Regions from separate parts of the Paenibacillus sp. FSL K6-1330 genome, predicted to be linked through region 3. Evidence: riboswitches for the same ligand, from Rfam matches in the RefSeq annotation. Region 3 holds a riboswitch; each other region holds the start of a gene.
The links. A riboswitch is a leader RNA that binds a small molecule or an ion and turns the genes downstream of it on or off. The one in region 3 is predicted to bind cyclic di-AMP.

Region 1 (4,149 bases), 290 kb from region 3:
TGTGAGCGTCCATATGCCGTTATTCGATAGGATGTTGTTCATGAAAGAAACAGGGGCTTGTGGAATATCATGCCTGGAATATGTTAACTCTACATGAATATGGAATCGATATGATGAATTCACAATATAGGAGTGGTCGACAAATGAAATTTGAATCCAAGGTTGTCATTGTGACGGGAGGCGCCAGCGGGATCGGCGAAGCAGCAGTAAGGCTTTTTGTAGAAGAGGGAGCCAAGGTTGTTATTGCAGATTATTCGGACCGGGGACAGGCTGTTTCGGATGAATTAAGAGGCGCAGGCTTTGAAACGCTGTTCGTTAAGACGGATGTGACCCAAGAACAGGAAGTTGCAAATATGGTGAAGCAGACGGTTGAGCATTTTGGCCGTGTCGATGTATTGTTCGCCAATGCAGGCATTGCTCATGATGCCCCTGCTGATCAGTTGTCGATGGACAACTGGCAAAAGACGATTGATATTAATCTTACAGGGGTGTTCCTGTGTGATAAATATGTAATCCAACAGATGTTATCCCAAGGAACCGGAGGGGCGATCGTAAACTGCGGCTCGATCCATAGCCATGTCGGAAAAGCGGGTGTTACCGCTTATGCTTCCGCTAAGGGAGGCGTTAAGCTGTTAACCCAGTCGATGGGCGCGGATTATGCTCCAAAAGGGATCCGGGTCAATGCCGTATGCCCGGGATACATCGATACTCCGCTTATTAAGGGAAGAACGGAAGCGATCACCGAGCACCTGGTCGGCCTTCATCCGATGGGCCGCTTGGGACAGCCGGAAGAAGTAGCCAAAGCCGTGTTGTTCCTTGCCAGTGAAGATGCGTCCTTCATTACAGGCACAAGCTTACTGGTGGATGGCGGATATACAGCCGTATAATCCATGGACCAAAAATCCCGACACTTATCGGCGGTTAATATATGATGCTGGCACCAGCGCTCCCGTAACTAGAAGTAAATGAGTCATAATGGGTTTTTAATGGATAATCAAAAATTTTTTTTGGTTCAGATGGAGTTGTAGAAGCTTTCCACTGTTTTGGTCTAATTCATGGCATAAACTATCCATCACATGAACGAGTAAGGGAGGCATGGCAAACGCCTGCTATATAGCGAAAAATTGGTCTGGGATAAAATTCCTATGTTGTAGGTGGACAAGCTTGAATGAGGCATTTTTCTAGCTTGTCATACACCCCGGAAGAATGGCATTTCTGCGTGTGAATTTCCAGAAAAAGCGGTTTAAGGGGTTTGACTTTTCCTAAACTTCCCTTTATCATGGACACACGCTTAGTTTCCGGCATACATTTTCCGGAAAGCGGGGGAACCAGTTTCACCAGGGGCGAGTCACTTGGAATCATGAGTGTAGGGTACCATCTTACCCGAGTCCGTCAGCTAACCTCGTCAGCAGTGGATGGGTCTTGCATACATAATGGATGTTCATAACAAAGGCCCTTGATTCTCTTAGGGGCCTTTTCTCTATTTTTTGACCCCCTGCTGGCGGAGCTATGTCTAAATCCCCTGTTTGGTGGTCTTTTTGTATTCTGCTAAAGAGGAGGGGCAAGGCCTGCAAATGTTTAACCAATTGAATCAGTCGGATGGCATTGGGTTTAAGCGTGCAAGGAGATGGATGAATCATCTTCCCTGAAGCCCCGACCCGTGCAAGGTGTCTGAATGTCCTTATATCCAAGTTAACATATGCGTTAACAAGGGTAATTTCAACATGCCATTTTGTAAGGATTGCAAAGTCATAACGAAAGGTTGTGGAAGGTTTTGAAGAGAGTGCTTGTGCTGATGTTATCAGTGACTATGGTGGTATTGCTTGCGGCTTGCGGTGACAAAGGGAGTACACTGGATCGCGCCATGGAGCAAGGGTATATCACCGTAGGTTTTGCGAATGAGAAGCCTTATGCCTATAAAGAGGCCAACGGGGAGCTGACGGGAGAAGCCGTTGAGATTGCTCGGGTTATTCTGGAGCGGCTTGGCATCAAGGAAATGAGGGGAGAGCTGACGGAATTCGGTTCACTGGTTGCCGGACTGCAGGCCGAGCGGTTTGATCTAATCACCGCAGGCATGTTCATTAATCCGGACCGCTGCTCCGCCGTATTGTTTGCCAATCCGGAGTACAGCATCGGGGAAGCCATTGCGGTGAAGCAAGGGAATCCGATGGAACTCGGAAGTTATGAGGATATTGCTAATCATGACCAGGCTAAGGTCGCCGTCATGACAGGCGCGGTTGAAATCGGCTATATGGAGAAGTCCGGTATTCCTTCAGACCGGATCATACAGGTCCCCGACCAGGCCTCGGCTATTAGCGCCCTTCAGGCAGACCGGGTACAGGCGATTACCATGACGGGACCCTCTCTGCAGGCGATGCTGGATTCGGCTAGTGATGACAACATCGAACGTGTAACTGATTTCGAGCAGCCGGTCATCGATGGAGAAAGCGTTCGGGGTTATGGAGCTACGGCGTTCCGCCAAGCGGATACCGAGTTCCAGGAGGCTTATAATGCGGAGCTGCAAAAAATGAAGGAATCGGGCGAGCTGCTGGAAATTCTGCAGAAGTTCGGATTCACAGAAGAAGAGCTTCCGGGTGAAATGACGGCTGCTGCGCTTTGCGGGGAATAGTATGCCGAATTCGTGGATTGATTTTCTCCCTACGCTGCTAAAAGGGGCGGAGATCACGATTGTGGTAGCTTTCTTTTCAGCCATCCTTGCGGTCGTGATGTCCTTTGCAGCCGGGTTATGCCGACTGTCGAAGCTGTGGATCATTCGCACATTGACAGCCGTGTACGTGGAAGTCTTTCGGGGAACCTCCTTGCTGGTGCAGCTGTTTTGGTTGTATTTCGCTCTTCCGTTCATCGGCATCGAGCTGCCGAAAATGTTGGCGGCCATCCTTGCGATCGGGCTAAACTTCGGCGCATACGGCTCGGAGATCGTCCGAAGCGCTGTGCTGGCCGTTCCGAAAGGACAGTGGGAGGCCGCTTTAGCGCTTAATCTGAAGCCTTGGCAAAGGCTGTTGAATGTGATATTGCCTCAAGCTTCCTTGCGAATGCTTCCCCCTTTCGGGAATCAGCTTGTGGAACTCATCAAATCCACCTCATTGGTTTATTTCATCACCATGGCGGATTTGACGTATCAGGCGATGGTGCTCCGCAACAATTACATCTCCTGGACGACCGAGATTCTGGTACTGCTGCTCCTCATGTATTTTGTCATTGCTACGCTCGTATCGCTGGCAGTTCGACTGCTGGAGCGTAAATGGACAGCGGGGAGGTTATAGACATGTGGGACTGGAACTATGTGTGGGATATCCTGCCGCAGCTCTTGAGTGCGTTAAAGATGACGGTATGGGTGACGATCTGCGCTTTCGTGGTGGCATTAATCATCGGATTGCTGCTTGCCTTTGCGACGCGGAGCCGATTTAAGCTGTTGTCGCTTATAACCAAAGGAATCATTGAATTTATTCGCAATACACCGCTGCTGGTTCAGGTCTTCTTCCTGTATTACAGTCTGCCGCTCCTAACGGGAATTTCCATTCCGGCCTTCTATGCCGGGGTCATCGGTCTCGGGCTGCATTACAGCACCTATCTGTCCGAGGTGTACCGTTCCGGAATCGAGGGAGTGCCGAAGGGGCAATGGGAGGCTGCCACAGCACTGAATTACACGAAAGCTAAAACCTGGCGAAGTATTATCCTGCCGCAAGCGGTGCCGCCAATCATTCCGGTACTGGGCAATTATTTAATTGTCATGTTTAAAGAAACGCCGATTCTATGCGCCATCACGCTGGTGGAGATGATGCTGACGGCCAAAAATATCGTGTCGCAGTCGTTCCGTGCATTTGAGCCGTATACGCTGGTCGGGATTCTGTTCCTGATCATCAGTTATATCGCATCTTTGCTTGTGCAAAGGCTGGAAAAACGTTTGAATCTGCAGCGTGGAAAATAAAGGAGGGAGTCTATTGAATGCCGTTGTGATCGATGAGCAAGCGGAAGCTTCGAAGGTACCGCAGCAGGGGAACAATCCCGCTACGGGTACCAAGCCGATTGTGAAATATACGGGCGTGACCAAGTCGTTTGGTGATCTCCAGGTGCTTAAAGGCATCGATCTGGAGATGCAGCCTGGAGAAAAGGTGGCTGTGATCGGTC
Region 2 (4,149 bases), 1.7 Mb from region 3:
AATTGGAACTCTATGAAAATTTTGCTATACTAGCGTATGCTAGACCTAATTCCATATTCTATGAAATCATTCTATTATTTAATGGATCGGAGGAAATACCAAAGCATGCTGCATAAACAAATAGGAAAAACAGCTGTCGCTGCCGTTCTTGCCTTATCCTTGCTCGGCACCGCACCCCATGTTGGTCAGGTATATGCTGAGCCTGCCATATCGGTAAAGCTGGATGATGTTACGCTAACCTTCGATGCGGCTCCGCGGGTAGACAAAGGGGTCACCTACGTTCCATTCCGGACGGTCGGTGAAGCGCTGGGCATTCAAATCACTTGGAATAGCAAGACGCAAACCGTAAAGGCCATCGGCAGTGTGAAAGGCCAATCGACTGAAGTGTTACTTCAGGTGGGAAGCACGACAGCAACGGTCAATGGAAAACAAGTGAAGCTTGCGGCCCCGCCGGTTCAACGGGAAGGCCGTGTACTGATCCCGCTTAGCTCGTTCAGCAGCCAATTCGGTGTCGATGTGGGCTGGAATCAGGCAACTCGCACGGTCTCCCTTGTATCGCCGCAGCGCGAGATGCATTTGAGAGCCTTCTATGCATTGCAATCTTTCCAAGAACGGGATCTTGTTGCATCTATGAATTCAGTCGCCTTTGGATGGAGCCGCATCGATCGTGAGGGTCAGTTCACGCTTCAAGGCGACGAGTACCGCCTGCCCGCTGCGGCCGGTGACGTTACGCCGCAATCGATGGTAGCAGATGCTGCGGACCAGAAGATTAAACCATACCTCATGGTCTACGCCTTGGATGGAAACGGCGAATTAACCAAAGTACTGAGCGATAGCAGCCTGCGCCAAAAGTCCATTGAAGGCATCACAGCCGCGGTAACGGAGAACGGCTTCGGCGGCGTCGTACTTGATTTTGAAGGGCTCGGTTTTAAACTGGATGTCGTAAACCAGCAGAAGCTGCTCAATGATTATGTCAAGCAATTAAAGGCAGCATTGCCGCATGACATTGCTCTGTCCTTAGCGGTGCCGCCATTGAACAGCGCCTATAAAGGCTATGATTACAAAACGCTTGCTTCCATCGCCGATGATCTCATCGTTATGGCTTATCAGTACAATCCGGTCGGAACCAAATCTCAGGTTCCCGAACCAAACAGTCTGGTGGACCAAGCGATCCAGTTGGCACTCCAAGCAGGTGTCCCGAAGCAGAAGCTTTTGCTTGGCATCAGCTTAAGCAGCGAAACAGCCACTTCCGTGGACGATAAGCTCGGTTTGGCCAAACGCTATGATCTGAAAGGCGCTGCTTTCTGGCGTCTTGGCTTGTTCCGTCTCTATAATAACGGGATGGAAGCAGCTGTGAATGCCTCTGTTGTTAAGGAGTAACCGAACAACCCCTGTGGGATTGACAAACTTATAGTAAGAAAAACTTCTATCGACGCTACTTTCACAGATGACAGACCGCAGTTAGTAGACGTTTTTCTTGCGATATCAGGAAGTCACAAGCTTCGAAGTTTATACTTTCTGATATCTAAAAAAAAGAAAGCCTGACAAGGACAACCCTTTGTCAGGCTTTCTGGTTATGTATTGAACCCTAAACTGCAATGTAATCCAATTAGCTTGCGCTTCCTACCAGCCTCGCATAATTTTCTTGACTCAACACACGACGTGCCGTGACATAACGTGGCTCGTAATATGAATCGCTAAGCTTGCTGATTCTGACTCCCTTGCTGCTGGAAGCATGCGCAAATTGTCCGTCACCAATGTAAACGCCTGCATGAGAAATTCCGCTGCCGCTTGTATTGAAGAATACCAAATCTCCAACCCGCAGATCTTCGCGATCTACATGTTCACCGGCTTGAGCCTGGCTTTGGGAAGTGCGTGGAAGATCCATATCGAAATTTCTAAACATGTACAGAATAAATCCGGAGCAATCAAACCCGCTAGTGGTCGTTCCGCCCCATTTGTATGGCGTTCCTACCAATTGCTTCACTTGATACTGAAAATTCGGTTGTTGATCAGCAAATGCTGATACGGCACCAGAAGAAAAAATAATTGCAGACCCTAGCAAAGTGATGACAAACTTCTTCAAAATATGTTCTCTCCTTCGATGCCTACGGAGTTAGCTAAGGGTTCGGTTGAAGGTTCCCTATACTCTCTATACAAGAGTAATTCACCCAAGACGGTTCCCCCGTTTTCCAAACGAAATTCGGCAAAATTCATTAACGTTTTGTAACCTTCTCTTAATATAGTATACAAGCAAGGATGCTGTCAATCATATCCTAAAAATCTATCGTTTTATGTTTGGAGCTGTCGTAAAGATGGTTAATTTCGTCCGACTATTTTTTAACCATCTCACACAGTCATGACAATTATGTAACTCTGCTTTCCTTCTCGAACTGCTTGTTACTCTCTTATTCTGTTCTCTTAAGCTGTTAATCTTTTATCTTTTGAACTTGGGAGTTTTACCCACCCAGCGGAGGTTTGAGGATAGCCGATCCTTTGGGAGTCCGTTTCTACCCTACCTATTCATTCCGGAAACGGACGGACAACAGAGCGGATAGCATCAAACCGGAGCGCCCTATGAGTCAAATCACGATGGCTGAAGCTTTGGCAGTCCGGGCAGCAATCAACCGTCTCATGAATCAATTGATGTCGGAACGCTTAAACAACAGCAGCACAATCATTGAAAAAGGGGAAACGGCGGAATATCCTGCACGCAGTGTGGATGCCATTACGGAAGAAATCGAAGCCGCCGCCGCGGATTACAGAAAGCTGGATTTGCTGATGGCAATCTCCAATACAACGCAAACCATTAGCTGGAACGGCGCCGACATGACCATCATGGAAGCGATCGAGCTGGCCAAACAGATCCGCAGCGATATCGGACAACTTGCTCATCTCGGCTCCCGTAAGAAGCTGGAGCGGCAGAGCAGCCGTGGCAGCGGAGATGGTGCCGTAACGCTGTTCAACGTCGCTTTATATGATCCGGAAGCTTATCAGGCGCAAGCGCGGAAGAAGGAACGCGAAGTAACCAAGCTCTCTTCACTGATTGAACATGCCAATCATACGTCCATGATTACGTTTGACGCATCCAAGTACATGGAATAGCGGCAGCCGCCGGCTCCAAGCCTGCAGGTCACCCCACGTGCGGGTTTGGAGCCGGCGGTTTCCGCCGGCATCGCGGGAAAGTGTGAGCAACCGCTTATTGTTTGTCGGATACAAACAAACCTAACCAGGAAACCAAAAACTCGCCTCCAGTGAAAACGGATGACGGCTTACGGTTCACGCCTATCACTTGTCACATGTTACGGACTTATAACGAAAAAAATGATCGCTCCGTTTCCCGCTCTCTATGAATAATTGGAAAGCCGCCCCCTGAAGGGCGGCTTTTGTCTAATTCGCTTAAGCTCGGTTAAAATGAAACTAAGTCGCCGATCCGAACGCTTATCTAACCTCTATTCCATCCTTTATCCTATCCGTAACGTTCTCTTTACACCTATGCTACTGGAACAAGGCCGCAGCTCCAACCAGACCAACATCGTCCCGAAGTCCTGCAGGAACGATCTCGTACGTGCCTAAATAGGATGGCATGACCAGCTTATCTGTCATTTCCCGCAGCTGCGGGAATAAAAGATCGCCTGCTCTGCTTACTCCCCCTCCAATCACGATGCGATCGGGGTTAAAACTGTGAATGACGTTAACCAGACCAAGCGCCATGTAATAAATAGCACGATCGATGACCTCCACTGCGACGGGGTCATAAAGACGTTTAGCCTCGAATACATGTTTAGCGTTCACTCCCACCTCGGCTGCGGCCAGTTCAGAAATTACGCTGGGCTGGGTGAGCATCCGCTGGGATGCTGCCTGGCCGATGGCCGTTCCTGAAGCAAATACCTCCCAGCAGCCGTGGCTCCCGCAATTGCACTGCGGACCGCTGGGATCAATGATATGATGTCCCAGTTCCCCAGCAAATGAACTGCTGCCCAGGAACAGCTTCCCATCCAGCACGATCCCTGAGCCGATACCGGTGCTTAGCGTCACGTACACCATGTTCGTCGACCCTCTTCCGGCACCTCTTACATACTCTCCCCATGCGGCTGCATTCGCGTCATTCAGCACCTGTACTTCCGTATAAAGATCACGTTCCATCCA
Region 3 (4,149 bases):
AGCGCAGGAAGCACCATGTAGAAAGCACCAATCAGCAAGTTGGTGGTGTCCTTGAGCAAGATCAGGCTAATACCCATCAAGATGCTATTAAAGATGACATGGGAGAACATGGCCGCCAAATACCCATATTTCAAAAAGATGTAGCTGAACAGCAAGCCGATGATAACCAGTTCAATGGGCCGGGAAATTACAGGGTATATCGGATAAAGCGTATGCCCGAGCGCCCAGATGAGCGAGGTAATCAAACTGGCAACGAACGTATTGCGGACGATCTTTTTCACCATTTTGATTCCGAACAGTCGATAGACGGCCTCTTCGGATATGCCGGCCAGCCAGGCCATCAGCGGAAACAGCCAAGGATAGAGCATGTTGTAAGGCGACTGTGTGGCATCCGTGGTGGACCATGTATTTAAGGTTAGGCCCAGAACGATAAAGATAATGGATTGGACCCCAAGCAGGATGAAAGCCCACATATATCCCAGCTTCATGCTGTCCAGTACATAATGACCGTATCCGGGTTCTTTGGCGCGCGGCCATGGATTGAGCCCGTCTTCTTTTTGCCATAGTCCGTTGCCCCCGACAAGGGAGAAATAGAGCAGGGCGGAGAATATGAGCGAATAGACCGCATAGAAAATCATCATCCCGAATATACCAGTTTGCGACATCCCCTCGGATTTGAAAACGGGAATCAGATTATACGTATTTAGCATCTGAATGATAAACAGCAGCACCGCTAGGAACAGGCCGCGCTTAAACGACGTATAGGCTCTGGTCTTTACGCTGTACACAATGGCAAGAATGCCAAGGATGAGGGTGAACAGGCCATACCCTGCGAGTGTCAGCAGCGTTGCATCCTGAGTCTGCTTGTTGACATAGGCGGAATGGGCGGACGGGACTGAGAAGGATGGCTCATAGGAGCGTAATTTCCCATGTTCGAAGGTGAAACGGTGCTCCAATCGGGAATCGCCAATCTTGGATTCCGGGTCCACATATCGAAGCCGGGGTTCCCCTTCCCGCGTAACCAGCTCAAGGCGCGACAGGTCATAGCCCGCTCGCTGGAGCCAAGGCTCCGCGAGCGCTTGCTTCTCGGCTAATGACATGCCGTCCTCGACGACAAGCAGCATCTGCCTTTGTACATCGCCCTTGTTCAGCTCAATCCGGTCATAGCTGGAGCGGGCGTAATCGTACGAGAAGCCGACGATGCCTGAATTTTGCATGTGCACGTCCACATTGAGGGCATCCCCTCCCGGTTCGCTGAAGCGAACGCGGTATACGTCATAGGGATATTTGGCTTCATAGGTTTTGTTGTATTCCGAAAGTTTCTTTTCCTTCGCCAGATATCCGTAAAGTTCCGATTTGGATTGATATGTAACCAATGTGTCATCCGTTTTTGCAGCCGTAAACTGCAAATGCTCCTGAGCAAAGCTTGAAGCCGCTTGCCGAGCCTGCTCCTTGGATATGATATTCGGAGATGCCATCTCGGTAGAATCCGGATTCGTCGACGGAAACACCTGAAATAATAGGAACAGAATCAGGCCGACTGCGGCAGGCGCGATGAGCTGTTTGAGATTGGGCTTCAGCTTCAAGGGCTCTCTTGCACGATTCATGAAATTCCTCCTCTAGGAAAGTTGATACTCCCACTGGTATTCGATATGCCTGATTAAGTACGCATAGAGTCAATATAACATAGTTATGAAAGTCATAAGCAGCTTATCCCAATATCCGGAATAATGAAACAAATCGATGAAAATGAATGAAAGGTTTCGAAAACGTTAGAGAACCCTATGCTTGTATTCTTGAATATGCCCAATTCGCGCTCTTTTAAAGATTTTTTGGGTGAAAAACGGCATTGGGTTACGTACCAGATTGCGTTATAATCACATCATGCTTCAAGGAACCGAATATTCCAGCCGAATTTCGTACTGAAAATGGGGGAACCATGTAATTGGGGTGAATTTCATTATTCCTAGAATAATGAATAGGGCGACCTGTGGAAATGCCCGAATCCGTCAGCTAACCTCGTAGGCTGCAGCACAGGAACCAGACCGTAAAGGGCACTGCGTTTTCCAGTGTCTTTTTTCTTGATTTTTTTTAAGAAGGTGACCGATTGAACTCTAAATTTAACTGGCTCAGGTTGTCTCCGCCGCAGATTCTCGTGCTTGGTTTTGCGGCTATTATCTTCATCGGGACGGCGCTGTTAATGCTGCCGATTTCCACAAGTACAGGTGAACCGCTTGAATTTATCGATGCCTTGTTCACTTCGACATCGGCAACATGTGTAACGGGTCTGGTTGTGGTGGATACAGGAACGACATTCAGTTCCTTCGGAGAAGTCGTGATTATGCTGCTGATTCAGATCGGCGGGCTCGGATTCATGACGATGGCTACTTTATTTGCCTTGGCTCTGAAAAGACGCATCTCGCTCAAGGATCGCCTCATTCTGCAAGAAGCGATGAATCAGTCCTCGATGGAAGGAATCGTAAGGCTGATTCGCAGAGTGTTGTTGTACTCCCTCATCATCGAGGCCTGTGGTGCCATCATTCTATCGATCCGCTGGGCGTTTGATATGCCGATCGGCCAGGCGATTTATTATGGCGTTTTTCATGCAGTCACGATGTTTAACAACGCCGGTTTTGATTTGTTTGGTGATTTTCGGAGTTTGACCGGGTATGTCTACGATCCTGTAGTCAACATAGTCGTGATGTTTTTGATTGTCTCAGGTGGGATTGGTTTTATCGTATTATCCGATCTGATTGATTTCCGAAAACAGCGGAGACTTTCCTTGCACTCCAAAGTGGTGCTCACCATGACGGCTACCTTGCTGCTGGTTGGATTTATCGTCATTCTTATATTTGAATTCACCAATCCGAGGACGCTCGGCTCTCTGAATTGGGGCGGAAAATTCTTCGGTGCGTTATTCCAGTCCGTAACGCCGCGTACAGCTGGCGCGAATACTATAGATATTACGGGGCTTCGACAGGCCACGCAATTTTTTATCGTGATTCTGATGTTTATCGGAGCATCCCCAGGGTCAACCGGTGGCGGTATCAAAACAACAACCTTCACCATTATGGTGGGGGCGGTTATCGCCATGATGCGCGGGCGTGAAGACATCGTCATGTTCCGTTATCGCCTGGCCCAGGAGCGGGTGCTCAAGGCACTGACCATTGCATTATTGGCACTGCTGCTCGTTCTAATCGTATCGATGATTCTGTCAACGACAGAGGAAGGGAGCTTCCTGGAGATCCTATTCGAAACGACATCCGCCTTCGGTACGGTGGGTCTCTCCATGGGTTTAACGCCTGAACTGACGGGATTCGGGAAGATTTTGATCAGTATTACGATGTTTGCAGGGCGATTGGGGCCTTTGACGCTTGCTTATGCACTGGGGCCAAAAAAGGGTAAAGAATTATATCGTCATCCGGAAGGCAAAATGATTATTGGATAAGGAGTACAGGAGAGACATGAAACCAAAGCAATTTGCAATCATCGGTTTGGGACGATTTGGCGCCAGCCTGGCGCTTGAACTGATGGAACAGGGATATGAGGTGCTCGGCATCGACCGCAGTGAAGAGGTTGTCGAGGATATGAGCGAACTGCTGACGCACACGGTGGTGGCGGATGCTACGGACGAAGAGGTGCTTAAATCGCTCGGTATCCGTAACTTCGACTGCGGGATTGTGGCGATCGGGAACGATATTCAGATGAGCATCTTATCCGCCATCTTGTTAAAAGAGCTTGGTGTCGCCATGGTCGTTGCTAAGGCGATTTCAGTGCTGCACGGCCGGGCGCTGGAGAAGCTGGGCGTGGACCGGGTGATCTTTCCGGAAAGGGATATGGGGATCCGGGTAGCTCACCAACTTGTCACGCCCAACCTGCTCGACTATATCGAATTATCCAAGGACTATCTGATTGTGGAGATGACGGTCACGGACTGCATGGACGGAAAAACGCTTAGCGAGCTCAATACGAGGGTTCGCTACGGTGTCAGCGTGGTGGCCCTGAATAAACAATCCGGCATCATCGTAGCGCCAACAGCCATGGATGTGGTGAACTCCGGCGACATTATGGTCGTTATCGGCTCCAATGATAATGTGGATCTCTTTGAGTCTGAGGTCGTGAATATGCTCGAAAAATAAATAAAGAAGA
Region 4 (4,149 bases), 1.7 Mb from region 3:
AGGAAGGATACCTGGTGATGGTTCGTATGAAGCACCACATCGGCACCCAGCCCTTTGTATATCAATCGCGGATTGCTGGAATGGGTAATCACATAAATCGACTCTGTGGTCCAGGTCCGGCAAATCCGTAAATAGCGGCAGCATAGATTCAAGCTGCTCTCGAACAGAAACACCTTGCTGACGGGAAACTCGGGAATGATCCAGGTTTGCTCGTCCCTTGTATCGATTAGTATCATGTTGGTGCAGCCCAGCTCATGCAGCCTCTCCTGTTCAACCCGGTTGTTGGCTATGGCCACAAACGAAATGCGCTTAAAGATCAGCTGGCGGATAAATTCTTCCCCGGCCTTGTTCGGTGCGGATACCAGGATAAACTCCTGCGATTTCTCCATCTTTTGTTCTCCTCCTAAGTTCGGAAAGAGAAGACAACAACAAAGAAGCCTGTGGAAAGAGAAGAACTCTTCCCGCAGGCTCCTTAATAGGACACGGTGAAATACACCGTGGCCCAAGTCCACGACAATCGTTGCCTCTCTCGATACGCTTACGAGGTTAGCTGACGGATTCGGGCGTGAGAGTCGCCCTACCCATAGACCGTTATCTTGTCCATGGGATTCACCCCTGAGAGATAGATTCATCTCCCGACTGGTTCCCCCGTTCCTTTTCCATTCAAGGACTCAGCGAAAATTGAAAACGAGTAGCATGTTATTCTATTAGCCATTGACTAAACATCCAGGTTTAGCAAAACAACACAGCATCAGGTTCGAGCGGTGAGAGTCGCATCATCCTGCAATTTCAGCGAAGGCCCATGGCGCCTTCGCCCGAGATTCGATCCATAAAAGAGCCTGATGCAGCTCTCACACTGCCTGTAGGCCTTCATGAAACGGTTGCCTGCATGCCTGTCGCTGGTGTCCGTCAATTCATAGTTCGTATCATACGTCTGGCCCTGCAGGAAGTAAATGTGAGCAAAAACACATGTGGCGTTATGTCGAGCAGGAACTGATCAGTATTGCTTCATTATCTCTCGAATACTACTCTATACTATGTATTTCTCTTGTTTTCTTGTATTTATCGCAATCTATCGAGATACCGAGATTTTGCCATGATAATCGATGACACGACTGAATGTACACGTTTTCTTACACGGTTTTCATCAATTTTCGGAATATATCCGTCCCATATGATCATTTACTTTTAGTTTCCTCCGGCGTATGATTCATCCATCTAATCGAAACATTCGTTATACGCTGAGCTCCCGACAGATGGGGAGACGGGGGAACCAAAATCGCCAATGGAGCTTCTATTGGTGAATGGGGTGAATCCGCAGTGCCTAGATGGTCAGGCACTGCGGTAGGGTGCTCTCAAGCCCGAATCCGTCAGCTAACCTCGTAGGCGCGTTTTGAGAGAGAACACCACCCGAGCCTTAAGCGGAAGCGGCCACTGGAACAGGGCCTCTAACGACAATAAGGCCTGGAGAGCGGGGGATCTTTGCTCACCAGGCCTTTTTACCGTGCATATAACATTCCTATAAAGGAGCGTAGATCATGACGAAATTCATCGAGGCTGCACTGACATCCGTTATCGAAACCGAAGTTCCCGCATTAAGTGTAGAGCCCATCCGCCATATGGAGATATTTCGTTTCGACCAGGGCTCGGCTGAACGCTTTATCCCCTGGAGCAAACGAGATTGGAACTGCGGTTTGTTCAAAATCAGCTGCAAAGACGCGGCTGGTTATGCCGAATATGCGCTGCCAAGCAACAGGGAATTCACGGATCTAGTCCGCTGGGCAGCCGTCTTTACGAGGCTGAAAGGCATGTCCGTGACCGAGGCCGTTCGCTATGCCCAGAAGCAGCACCAGTGGGGATCCGCCCGGATGCAGCTCGCCGTATCGGCGCTCGCCGATCTGGAGACCAATCGGCAACAGCACATCACCCGTAAGCGGTTAGGCAGCTTGCCGCTGGAGCGTTCCTTCCTGATGGACTGCTCGGAGGCGTATTATTTCTTCTAGGACAGTAGCTAGAGAGCTACCGTCCTCGCTTCGCTTTGAATTAATTGTTTTCCCCCGCTCACTTGAACATATTTTTGAGCACCATCATCAGGTTGGCTGGCTTCTCCGCCAGCCGCCGCGTAAAATACGGGTACCACATCGTTCCGTAGGGCATATAACACCGAATGCGGTAGCCGTCCTGTGCAAGCGCTGCCTGATCGTTCATCCGTAGCCCGTACAGCATCTGAAACTCAAATTCCTGTTTGTCTATGTGACTCTGCTCGGCAAACACCTTCACCCAGTCGATGATGTTGTCATCATGCGAAGCAATCGCAACGTAGGCACCCTGATCAAAATGCATTTTGATCAATTTCTTATAGTTGTCAATGACCTCCCGCTTCTGCTGAAAAGCGATGGTTCCCGGCTCTTTGTACGCCCCCTTCACGAGCCGCAGATTAACACCGGCATTGATTAAATTCTTGACGTCCTCCTCCGTACGGAACAAGTAGGCCTGCATCACGGTCCCCACATTGGTCAGCCCCTCCTTATGGAGCCGCAGCGTCATGTCTATCGTCGCCTGGGTATACGGCGAATCCTCCATATCCAGACGAACGAAGTTGCGGTGCTCTTTCGCCTTTTTCGCCACCAGCTTGATATTCTCGTAAGCCTTCTCGGGGTCCAGTGCCATGCCCATCTGCGTCGGCTTCAGCGAAACGTTCGATTTCACTCCCCGCTTGGCAATCCCTTCTACAAGCTTCAAATACTCCTCCCGGTACCCGGCCGCTTCGTCCAGCGTCGTGATACCCTCCCCCAAATGATCGAGCGTGACGAGAATGCCCTTCTCATTCAGCCTCTCAATTTCATCCAGCGCCTCGTCCAAGGTATCGCCGGCTATGAATCTGCCCGCCAGTTTTCGGCCATACTTGATCGACAACCACTTCACGAATTTATTACCGGACACCGTCAGGATCACTTTACGGTAAAGTTCGGTTCCGTCCATGCAAGCTCCCCCTTTGCAAAAGGCAAACCAAAATGCACTCTATCTTAACTCATATGCAAAAATCATGACGGCATGCAGAAAGACATACATATCTAACATCGAGCTTTTCACCAAGAGATTCTAAACACCCCACCATGACGCATTCAGCAGCTGGACCATAAACCTAAAGCTCCGAATCATATCATGTTAAGGAGGGGCCTTCCATGCGAGTACCTTTTCGGAATGAACCATTTCTGGACTTCAAGAACGAGTTGAACAACAAGTTATACGATGCTGCGCTATCCGCGGTCGAAGCCGAACTCGGCAAGACGTACCCTCTGGTTATCGGCGGTGCCCAAATCCATACGGAGCGTACCCTAAAGTCGGTCAATCCGTCCCGTAAACGTCAGGTCATCGGCATTGTATCCCAAGCCGATACCGAACTTGCGGAACAAGCCATTCAGACAGCCGCACGGACTTTTGAGACGTGGAAACACACCGCGCCGAGCGAACGGGCACGATATTTGTACAAGGCTGCAGCAATCATGCGGCGACGCAAGTTTGAATTCTCCGCACTGATGACGCTGGAAGCTGGAAAAACGCGTGCCGAAGCGGATGCGGATACGGCCGAAGCGATCGATTTCATGGAATTCTATGCACGCGAAATGCAGCGTCTGAGCGCGCCCCAGCCGCTAACAGTTCATGAGGAGGAAGAAAATCATCTCTATTACATTCCACTCGGCGTCGGCATCGTCATTCCGCCGTGGAACTTTCCACTCGCGATTATGGCAGGCATGACCACGGCGGCCATCGTCTCGGGCAACACCGTTGTGCTGAAACCGGCGAGCACCACGCCGGTCATTGCCGCCAAATTCGTGGAGCTACTGGAAGAAGTCAGCCTGCCTCCGGGCGTTGTTAACTTCCTGCCGGGACCGGGCCAGGAAGTGGGCGACTATCTGGTGGATCATCCGCTGACCAGGTTCATCAGCTTTACGGGATCCCGCGACGTTGGACTGCGGATTCAGGAACGCGCGGCCAAGACACAGCCCGGACAACAATGGATCAAACGCGTCATCGCCGAAATGGGCGGAAAAGACGCCATTATCGTAGACAGTGAGGCCGATCTGGACCTCGCGGCAGACGCGATCACCGCCTCCGCATTCGGTTTCTCCGGCCAGAAATGCTCCG

Region 1: it holds a riboswitch for cyclic di-AMP, as region 3 does, so the genes downstream of both, ehuB (ectoine/hydroxyectoine ABC transporter substrate-binding protein EhuB) here and NYE54_RS28815 (TrkH family potassium uptake protein) in region 3, are expected to answer to the same signal.
Region 2: it holds a riboswitch for cyclic di-AMP, as region 3 does, so the genes downstream of both, NYE54_RS20855 (C40 family peptidase) here and NYE54_RS28815 (TrkH family potassium uptake protein) in region 3, are expected to answer to the same signal.
Region 4: it holds a riboswitch for cyclic di-AMP, as region 3 does, so the genes downstream of both, NYE54_RS02415 (hypothetical protein) here and NYE54_RS28815 (TrkH family potassium uptake protein) in region 3, are expected to answer to the same signal.

Annotation. Positions count from the first base shown of each region.
Region 1 is NZ_CP150269.1:6,598,651-6,602,799, reverse strand. It holds gene NYE54_RS30140 (SDR family NAD(P)-dependent oxidoreductase) at 144-887, shown strand; cyclic di-AMP (ydaO/yuaA leader) riboswitch at 1,279-1,424, shown strand; gene ehuB (ectoine/hydroxyectoine ABC transporter substrate-binding protein EhuB) at 1,796-2,629, shown strand; gene ehuC (ectoine/hydroxyectoine ABC transporter permease subunit EhuC) at 2,631-3,284, shown strand; gene ehuD (ectoine/hydroxyectoine ABC transporter permease subunit EhuD) at 3,287-3,949, shown strand; gene ehuA (ectoine/hydroxyectoine ABC transporter ATP-binding protein EhuA) at 3,963-4,149, shown strand, end outside.
Region 2 is NZ_CP150269.1:4,623,817-4,627,965, forward strand. It holds gene NYE54_RS20850 (stalk domain-containing protein) at 106-1,380, shown strand; gene NYE54_RS20855 (C40 family peptidase) at 1,610-2,086, opposite strand; cyclic di-AMP (ydaO/yuaA leader) riboswitch at 2,090-2,219, opposite strand; gene NYE54_RS20860 (hypothetical protein) at 2,578-3,105, shown strand; gene NYE54_RS20865 (ROK family protein) at 3,499-4,149, opposite strand, start outside.
Region 3 is NZ_CP150269.1:6,306,362-6,310,510, reverse strand. It holds gene NYE54_RS28820 (CPBP family intramembrane glutamic endopeptidase) at 1-1,607, opposite strand, end outside; cyclic di-AMP (ydaO/yuaA leader) riboswitch at 1,899-2,043, shown strand; gene NYE54_RS28815 (TrkH family potassium uptake protein) at 2,108-3,448, shown strand; gene NYE54_RS28810 (TrkA family potassium uptake protein) at 3,465-4,139, shown strand.
Region 4 is NZ_CP150269.1:543,519-547,667, reverse strand. It holds gene NYE54_RS02420 (hypothetical protein) at 1-389, opposite strand, end outside; cyclic di-AMP (ydaO/yuaA leader) riboswitch at 520-687, opposite strand; cyclic di-AMP (ydaO/yuaA leader) riboswitch at 1,230-1,405, shown strand; gene NYE54_RS02415 (hypothetical protein) at 1,539-2,003, shown strand; gene NYE54_RS02410 (proline dehydrogenase family protein) at 2,062-2,982, opposite strand; gene pruA (L-glutamate gamma-semialdehyde dehydrogenase) at 3,186-4,149, shown strand, end outside.